Regions from separate parts of the Anabaena sp. CCY 9613 genome, predicted to be linked through region 2. Evidence: predicted binding sites of a transcription regulator. Region 2 holds the regulator's gene; each other region holds the start of a gene.
What was found. The regulator HrcA, encoded in region 2, represses chaperone genes, less so after heat shock. The targets are predictions, from matches to a motif close to TTAGCACTCNNGANTCNNGAGTGCTAA.
Positions count from the first base shown of each region.

Region 1 (3,283 bases), on a different contig from region 2:
AGGCGTTCTTGCAACTTCTCTTTATCGTAAGAAGATTCGGTTTCATCCATCTGACGACGGATTTGTTCGCAACGAGCCTTTACAGGAGCTTCGTTACCTTCAGCAACAATTGTGGTGTTGTCTTTGGTAATGGTGATCCGGCGAGCTTTACCTAAGCTTTCCAGCTTGGTATTTTCTAGCTTCAAACCAGCGTCTTCGGTGATTAATTGACCACCAGTGAGAACGGCGATATCTTCTAGCATCGCTTTGCGGCGATCGCCAAAGCCGGGAGCCTTAACAGCAGCAACGTTCAGCACACCCCGCAGGCGGTTAACCACCAAGGTTGCTAAAGCTTCTTTCTCAATATCTTCGGCGATAATCACCAAAGGACGACCAGCACGAGCTACTTGCTCTAGAACTGGTACCAGGTCTTGTACCAAAGCAATTTTTTTATCGGTTAGCAGCAAGAAAGGCTCATCGAAAATCGCTTCCATGCGTTCAGCATCGGTAGCGAAATAAGGAGAGATATAGCCTTTTTCAAAGCGCATCCCTTCGGTGATTTCCAATTCAGTGGTCATAGATTTCCCTTCTTCCAGGGAAATTACGCCTTCTTTGCCCACCTTATCCATTGCTTGGGCAATCATCTGACCGACTTCTTCGTCGTTACCAGCTGAAATAGAGCCAACTTGGGCGATCGCTTTGGAATCTTCTACGGGACGAGCGTGTTCAGCAATCTTTCCTACGAGGAAGGTGGCGGCTTTATCAATACCGCGCTTCAGCGAAATCGCATTAGCGCCAGCAGCAACGTTCCGCAAGCCTTCTTTGACCATAGCGTGAGCCAAAACGGTAGCAGTGGTAGTACCATCGCCCGCAGCGTCATTGGTCTTTGAAGCAGCTTGACGAATTAAAGCCACACCTGTGTTTTCAATGTGGTCTTCTAATTCGATTTCTTTGGCGATGGTTACACCGTCATTGACGATTTGTGGTGCGCCAAATTTCTTTTCCAGAACCACGTTACGACCTTTAGGGCCAAGGGTAACAGCTACAGCCTCAGCCAAGATGTCAATGCCTCGCTCCAGGGCGCGACGAGCGTTTTCGTTGTAGATAATGCGCTTTGCCATAGGTCTTTAAAATCAGGGAGTTAAGTCAATTTTTTCGTGAATTGGGTATTGGGCATTGGGCATTGGGTATTGGGTATTTTTATTTCCCAATTCCCTTCGGATGATGCCTCCGGCACGCTGACGCGAACGCCAGTCCAACGCCAGTCGCTCTTGGGGAAAATCCCCATGACCGCGCTGACTGCTCTTTGTTGGGACAACAAGACGGGCCTGGCTCACCTACTCCCTACTCCCCATTCCCTATTAGCTGACGACTGCTAAGATGTCTTTTTCAGACAGCAGTACGTATTCTTCGGTGCCAAGCTTGACGTCAGTGCCAGCGTACTTGGAGTACAGCACTTTGTCTCCGACCTTAAGGTCTAATTCTTGGCGGCTACCATCATCGTTACGCTTGCCAGGGCCAAGGGCGACAACTTCACCTACTTGGGGTTTTTCCTGGGCATTGTCGGGTAAATACAGACCACCTGCGGTCTTTTCTTCCGGGGCGCTCACTTTTACGAAAACGCGATCGCCTAGGGGTTTAACTGTAGAAACGCTTAAAGTTACGGCTGCCATAAATATTTATTTTCTCCAGAGTTAGCACTCTCAACTCCTGAGTGCTAATTTACCGAACAGCAGCATGTCATGGCAACAATGGCTTAAGTACGGGTTTCCGAACTAGAAAATCGCAGGATTACTTAGGTACAAATACTTGTTTATGTCTATGTTTCCGGATTTGTTCGGGAAGTGACAAATATTTTTATATAGATAAATTTATTTGCAAAGCGGGGAATTTGTTATAGAACTGTAATGAGGGTGCCGCTCGATGAGTAACATTACAGTGATCCAGTGCAGCCGTCAAATCCCTAAAACCACTCAGCCTCTAAACAACAAAGCCTTAAGTAATTGTGTAGAAACGTCAGGACTGGCAAAAATTCAGCCACACAAGCGACACATTTTTTCCTGTGCTGACCAGACAGCAGTTAACTGCTGTTCAAAACAAGTTAGTCTGGAAACTAGCGAGTAATTGGAAAAGCGGCAAATTCAAGCAGCTAAAACTTGAAATTACGCTTTTTACAGTTTTCCCGGTTCCATTGTCAGGACTAAAGCCAATTGCTTGCGAGTTTGTGGTTCTAGACCGATAATGGTTGTCTACCCAGACGGTGCCTGGTATTGCCAAGCCAACTTATAAGTTATTGAGCGGAACATCCCAGAACACTTAATAGGCAGAATGGTGGTGAAAGAATATGTATTTTTAACCCATCTTTTGCCGGAAACCTCCCTACTTGCTTGTGAACATTTGATAGAGGCTTAACATCCGCAGGATATAGTAAAGCAGTAAGTCGATGAAAGTGCGGGTTCTTTGGAAGTTAGGGTCATCTCAAGCCAATACGTAACTTGTGAATTGGAAGGATTATTATTTAATCAGTGTTTTTTCACCCGCCACTTTCAAAGCGATATATAATAACGCATTATAAATACTACTGCTCTACGTATCCTTACCGGAAATTTGCCAATGAGCTGGTAGTCTCAACATAAAGTGATCACCACTTTTGAGATAGCCAGAAAGCAGAGGCAAGTTAAGTGGGAACAGGACAACATCTCAACAATCCACCATAGAGGATAACCACTCAAGACCTTGATGGACCGAAGCGCGACAAGTGCCACTGCTATGAAAGAGCCCAGCATGAAAGATCACAAAAGACTTCTACTGATTGATGATGACCCTAACCTCATCTTGCTGGTGAAGGATTACCTGGAATTCAGAGGCTATGAAGTCAACACTGCCGAAAACGGAAGAGAAGCTCTGGAAATTCTTGAACAAGATGTTCCAGACATGATCATCTGTGACGTAATGATGCCGGAAATGGACGGATACACTTTTGTCGAGCAAGTGCGACAAAACGAACGTACCGGCTGGATTCCCGTTCTCTTCCTATCAGCGAAAGGACAAAGTGCAGACCGAGTTAAAGGTCTGAATAAAGGGGCTGATGTATATATGGTCAAGCCCTTTGAACCAGAAGAACTCGTAGCACAAGTAGAATCTTCGCTGAAGCAAACTATCCGTTGGAAAGAACATCAAGCCAAAGGAGGAGAAAACGGTTCTCGTATTCAGGTTCCCTTCGATGTGCAGTTAACCCCAACCGAACTGAAAGTAGTACAGTTTGTTGCTAGGGGTTTAGCTAACCGGGAAATTGCTGAAGAAT
Region 1 is NZ_CAWUDE010000024.1:35,244-38,526, forward strand. It holds gene groL (chaperonin GroEL) at 1-1,100, opposite strand, end outside; gene ACM0OT_RS21555 (hypothetical protein) at 1,113-1,316, opposite strand; gene groES (co-chaperone GroES) at 1,341-1,652, opposite strand; gene ACM0OT_RS21565 (response regulator transcription factor) at 2,719-3,283, shown strand, end outside.
Region 1: a site for HrcA is predicted at 1,674-1,700, ahead of groES (co-chaperone GroES). Genes of this name have one in related genera too.

Region 2 (3,283 bases):
ATTGGTATATCTCTGATCATATACCAATGAGTGATTATCAAGTATTTTTAAAAGTAAATCGTCGGCAACTAAAATGTACAGAATGTCAAAAAGTGTTTAGTGAAAAACTGTCTTTTGTAAAAACCAGAAGAACCTATACAAAAAGATTAGCAAACAAAGTAATGAAGGAAGTTTTAGAAACCGATGTAGAGAATGCAGCTATCAGAAATAGAATGACTTCATCTGAGATAGAAACAATATTAAAAGAATTGGAATCAGATTTACTAAAAGAAAAACCTAAACAGATAAAAAACAGATAAAAAAGTTAGGGATAGATGAAATTACGCAGTTGAAAGGAGGAAAAAATTATGCCGCAGTATTAGTAGATTTAGAAACAAGAAGACCAATAGCATTGTTAGAGAAAAGAAATAAAGCAATTATAGCGGAATACCTATCAAGTCTAGGTTCGAAGGTATTGAATCAAATAGAAGAAGTCAGTATAGATTTATGGGTACCTTATAAAAGTCTCATTCAAGAAATGATGCCTAATGCTCAAGTAGTAGCCGATAGGTTTCATGTCATGAAACAAATCAATCAGGAGTTAGTACTAGTCCAACTTACTAGGCGTCATTTCTACTTTTGCTGCTGATAGTGGTGGACGCAGACATAAATAAATTAAGGGGCCAAATAATGGAATTAAGGAGGTTAACCAGAAAATTGGCTGATTTTCCCAACCGCGACGTGCCATATCATCTCCTAGTAATGAGGGAAATAATAAACTCAGGAGACAGAAATCTAAACTCATGACATGGATGAAGCGGCTAGTTTGCCACTGCTGCACAAAATCGCCCCAATCGCCTTGTAAACCGTAAGCAACTAGAATCGCTGCGGCTATAGTCAAGACAACGCCAGTAATACGAGAATCTAGGAATTTGAGCAAGAGATTTTTTTGCCCAACAAACTCTTGATTGGGATTGCGGAGAATTAAATAAGGCAAAAGGGCAAAAGCACCAACGGCAAAAGCAGCAGTAGCGAAAGGCCAAGCTAGTATTTTTTGACTTCTACCATCAATAAATAATACTGCGCTGTAGATGAGAGGCCAGATGCCCATGACATTGAATAAGGCAATGACTAAGGGGTTAATACCTTGCCATTGTCCCAGAGATAGGTTTTGGATCAACTCGAATGTATTTGGTTGATCGGGAGGTGCAAAAATAAATGCATAAGTAATAAATCCTAGCCATAGCACCCCAAAAGTAATTTTTCTGAGCATCTTCTCCAGAAATTAACTAAAAGCTTCCGAGAGGTAATCAGCTGCTGCTGCTACAACTGCGATCGCACCTTCGTAATCTAGGCGTGTCGGCCCTAATACTCCCACACTTCCGACAGGTAGTAAACCCCGGCGATAGGTAGAAGAAATCAACGTGCAGGTGCGTATTGGCTCTAGTGGGTTTTCTGCGCCAATGCGAACGGTTACCCTGGACTTACCAGTCTCTTCTATTTCTGGTTCCTCAAAGATTAATCGCCATAGTTGGTCTTGTTCTTCTTCCAGCAGGTGGATAATTGTCTGTACTTGCTGTAATTGAGAAAATTCTGGCTGACGCAACACCTCGGCTACACCCCGAACCATAATTTGGGTCGTATTTGGTGCTAGAGTGCGTCGGGTTAATTCTGCAACTGAACTTTTCAAGAATTCGCCATAACGCTGGAACTCTTGATCTAATTCGCTCCAGTCTAGACTAGCTAATTCTAATAAACTCCGGCCCCGCAAGTGGGTATTCAAAAAGTTAGAGACAATTTGCAATTCATGATCTATCACCTCTGGATCTGGTTGTGTTTCTACATTCACGGGTGATAAATCCATCAATCTAGAATGGGTTTCGTAAGCATCCGTCACCACAATCAACATGATTCGTCCAACTTCAATTTGCATCAATTGCAAATGTCGCAAAGTTGCTGTGTTGGTTTGTGGCATGGTAATCAAGCTAATGCAACCACTCAAAGTTGCTAAAATCTGCGCTGCTCCTTGTAGTGTGGCTTCCAAACTCCAATCTTCCCATTGCAGACGCTGTTGTAGTGCTAGTTCTACTTCTTTAGTTAAAATTTCCGTGCGCGTAACATCTCGTAAAGAAGGTGTAATTAGCTGGTCAACATAAATGCGATAGCCTGAGTCCGACGGTACTCTGCCGGCGGATGTGTGTGGTTGGTAAAGTAACCCAGATTTCTCTAAGACACCCATGACATTGCGAATTGTCGCTGAACTCACACCTAGGTCGTACTCCTCGACCAACGCTTTTGAACCAACCGGCTCTGCCGTAGCGATGTAGTGACGTACCGTTGCCCAAAGTATATGCTGTTGTCGATTTGTCAACTGGACTTCCATAGGATATGTTTTGCTGAACGCAAATTTTAATCAAACTTTAAAAAAATTTGGGATTTGAAAGCCAAAAAGTTAAATAATAATTAATTAACATAGCAAGTTATGTAATTTTATTGTAGTTGCGAAAGGTAAAGTTCTGTGATTAGTGTTGCTATAGCTTGACTGTTGTTCACCAAGATAAGTTCGCTAGATCTAATGATTGGGAGTTTTTCCGTATTTTTGCAGCTTCTTTTCCAAAAAGCTGTATTTTATACTACTACTTTTTAGTAGAAGTTAATATATATAGCTTCAGTAAATGTACCCTGATATGCAGATTGAGGAGTTTTAACCCTAATAATTTCCTGAAATATTAGTGTATCAAAGATAGCGCTGTTGAGATGGTGTTACTATGACATCTCAACAATTTTGTTAGCTAATATTGGGGAACTGAAGAGTCAACTAATAGAGAATAGGCATCAATACCACCAGCAATATTTTTCACATTTGTGAAACCTTGAACCATTAACCACTGACACATTTGGGCAGAACGAATGCCGTGGTGACAAAGCACGAGGGTTTCCGCTTGGGGATTGAACATCGTCGGGACTTGATCGCCCCATTCCACAAATTCGCTCAGGGGTAAGTTAACAAAGCCTTCAATGCTAGCGATCGCTAATTCTTGCGGTTCGCGCACATCTACTAACTGAATAGTTGCATCATTAGAAGACAGACGTTGCGCCAGTTCCTCTACACTAATCTGAGTAATGGTTAGACCAGAAGGATTCCCTGTCATGCGTTTTTGGTAAACAACTTTATCTTCCTTATGGTGACAGAAAATTCTTCCCCTAGCATGAGCATCTATTACTAGGGGAGTAGGGAGTGGGGGGAAAGACTTTGCAGTATTACTGTAATCTTTTTTTTCTTCCTAGTCCCCACTTCCAACAA
Region 2 is NZ_CAWUDE010000006.1:219,983-223,265, reverse strand. It holds partial or broken gene ACM0OT_RS09670 (ISL3 family transposase) at 1-583, shown strand, start outside; gene ACM0OT_RS09665 (DUF2834 domain-containing protein) at 587-1,252, opposite strand; gene hrcA (heat-inducible transcriptional repressor HrcA) at 1,265-2,362, opposite strand; gene ACM0OT_RS09655 (rhodanese-like domain-containing protein) at 2,772-3,131, opposite strand.

Region 3 (3,283 bases), on a different contig from region 2:
CCAATATTGAAATCGCTGGTCTTGACTTGAGCAACAATCACAGAACCTTCGTCACCAGCATTCTCTGCTATTTGACGCAAAGGAGCTTCTAATGCTCTTTTGACAATATCTGCGCCAATTTTTTCTTCTTCGTTGAAGTTGGCTTTAATTGCGTCTATTTTGGTAATCAAGTTAATTAAGGTTGTTCCGCCACCGGGAACGATACCTTCTTCTACAGCAGCTTTGGTGGCGTTTAGTGCGTCCTCGATCCGCAGTTTGCGGTCTTTGAGTTCAGTTTCTGTGGCTGCACCCACCTTAATTACGGCGACACCACCAGCCAACTTGGCAATGCGTTCTTGTAGTTTTTCTTGATCGTATTCGGAATCGGTTTCTTCTAGTTGTTTCCGAATTTGAGCAATCCGCTTTTGTAACTCTGGTTTGGTGTCACCAACAGCCACAATTGTGGTGCTTTCTTTGTCAATGGTGATTTTGCGGGCGGTTCCCAACATTTCCAAGGAAGCAGTGTCTAGGCTTAAGCCAATTTCTTCGGAAATCCACTGTCCATCGGTCAGGATAGCAATATCTTGTAACAAAGCTTTGCGGCGATCGCCAAATCCCGGTGCTTTAATAGCAGCAACATTTAGCACACCCCGTGCTTTGTTGACTACCAATGTTGCTAAAGCATCTCCTTCTACATCTTCAGCAATAATCAGCAAAGGTTGACCCAAACGGGCAACTTTTTCCAACACAGGAACTAAATCTTGAATGCTGCTGATTTTCTTATCGGTAATCAAGATGCGAGCATTTTCAAACTCGACTATCTGGCGATCGTTATTGGTGATGAAGTAGGCGGAAATATAACCCCTGTCAATTTGCATCCCTTCTACGACTTCCAGTTCGGTTGTCAGAGATTTGGATTCTTCAACAGTGATTACACCGTCTTTAGTGACCTTTTCCATAGCTTCGGCAATCATCTGGCCCACTTCTTCATCGTTACCAGATGAAACAGTAGCCACTTGCGCGATCGCACTGCCTTCGACTGGCTTGGCCATCTGGGCAATTTCTTTTACTAGGGCTTCAATGGTTTTGTCGATTCCCCGTTTCAAGCTAATGGGGTTAGTACCAGCAGCGACGTTCTTCAAACCTTCTTTAATTAAGGCTTGTGCTAAAACTGTGGCGGTTGTGGTGCCATCACCAGCTAAATCCTTAGTTTTGGAGGCTACTTCTTGGATGAGCCTAGCACCAGTGTTTTCTAAGGGGTCTTCTAATTCAACTTCTTTGGCAACAGTGATACCATCGTTGACGATTTGTGGCGCGCCAAATTTCTTTTCTAAAAGGACGTTGCGACCTTTGGGCCCCAAGGTGATTTTTACCGCATCAGCTAGGGCGTTTACACCCCTTTCTAACGCTCGCCGTGACTCTTCATCAAATGAAATAATTTTTGCCATGTTTAATTTCTCTTGCGCTTCCATTAGACAATTTAGCACTCACAAGGCTAGAGTGCTAATCAAACTAGCACCTCAGATTATAAATGGAAATAAAAAAATTGATTAATATTACAGTTGATGCTCATATTTATTGGCAGTAATGGTTGAATTGGGGGATGAACTTATCTAACTTTCTGAAATCCCTCGGCATTGCCGACCCTAGCGGCTCCGGCTGGTTGGCAGTAGTATTTACGTTTCTCTTGGCTTGGTTAGTCACCTGGCGCTTGATTCCCACAGTACGTAAATTTGCCTTACGGGTAGGTTGGGCAGACCAACCCAACGCACGACGACTCAATCGAGAACCTTTGCCAAATGCAGGAGGTTTGGCTATTTATGCGGGTGTCATTGCCGCAATGGTGCTAGCGACTCTTTTGCGACCCATCGCCCTGCAAAATGTATTAGCTCAGGTATTAACTATTTTACTAGGCGGTTCAATCCTAGTATTGGTCGGTTTTATCGATGATCAGTTCGGTTTACCCCCCTCGGTGCGCTTATGGGCACAAATTGTCACGGCATTGTTGCTGTATGCTAACGGCATCAGTATCGAGGTTGGTTTCCACACACCCATTGATCCATTCCTTTCCATGACGCTAACTGTGCTTTGGGTAGTAGGTATTACTAACGCCATCAATTTGATGGACGGCATGGATGGATTGGCAGGGGGAGTCAGTTTTATCACTGCCATGAGTCTGTTAGGGGTTGCAGCCCAATTTCCCAACCGGGCAGCGGCTATTTTAGTTCTGGCTGCCTTAGGGGGTGGTGCCTTGGGCTTTTTGCGCCATAACTTTCATCCTTCACGCATTATTATGGGTGATGCGGGAGCATACTTTTTTGGTTATGTGTTGGGTGCAACTAGCATTTTAGGTAACTTGCAAGAAAGTACTGTCTTTGCCTTAGGCCCGACAGCTTTATTTGTTCTATTACCAGTGGTGGACACAACACAAGTATTTATCCGCAGGCTCATGGCAGGAAAAAACCCTCTGAGTACTCCTGGTAAAGACCACTTACACCACCGCTTACTGGACTGGGGATTCTCTCAGCCTCATGCTGCATTAACCTTGTGGGCAGTGACTTTATTTTTTAATTTGCTGGCCATGAGAATACAAGGGATGAGTTTAGTGGTAATAGTTTTTACCGCTATTAGTATTGTTTTCTTGTTGAGCTTTAGTGTCTGGCAAAGAAAAATCTGAAAAGCCTGCGCTCTATCATGTCTGTTTAATTACCTAAGATAAAAGTATTTATACTTTAAAAATCTTAGATCCCCGAGGTTTTAAAAAAGTCGGGGATCTTTGTTGTGTTCGTAGATATCAAGCCATAACCATGCCGCCATCAACATTAAACACTTGTCCAGTAATATAAGCAGCAGCAGGATCGGCAGCGAGGAAACGCACCATACCGGCTACTTCTTCTGCTTCACCGTAGCGACCTAAGGGGATGAATTTTAAAATATCTTCGGTGTTGCTGAGATTGTTAGTCATGTCGGTGACGATAAAACCAGGGGCCACAGCGTTAACTGTGATGCCACGAGAAGCTAATTCTTTAGCGACGGTTTTCGTAAAGCCGATGACACCTGCTTTGGCAGCACTGTAGTTGGCTTGACCAGGGTTACCCATTTGCCCAGCGACGGAGGCAATATTGATAATGCGTCCAGAACGTTGTTTGAGCATGGTTTTACTGGCAAGCCGTGTGCATAAGAAAACACCTGTAAGGTTCGTGTCAATAACAGCTTGCCAATCTTCAGGCTTCATCCGTAACAATAGTGTGTCACGAGTAATACCTGCGTTATTGACCAAAATATCAATGCGTTTGAACTTCAA
Region 3 is NZ_CAWUDE010000009.1:180,197-183,479, reverse strand. It holds gene groL (chaperonin GroEL) at 1-1,427, opposite strand, end outside; gene ACM0OT_RS13030 (MraY family glycosyltransferase) at 1,583-2,656, shown strand; gene fabG (3-oxoacyl-[acyl-carrier-protein] reductase) at 2,774-3,283, opposite strand, start outside.
Region 3: a site for HrcA is predicted at 1,460-1,486, ahead of groL (chaperonin GroEL). Genes of this name have one in related genera too.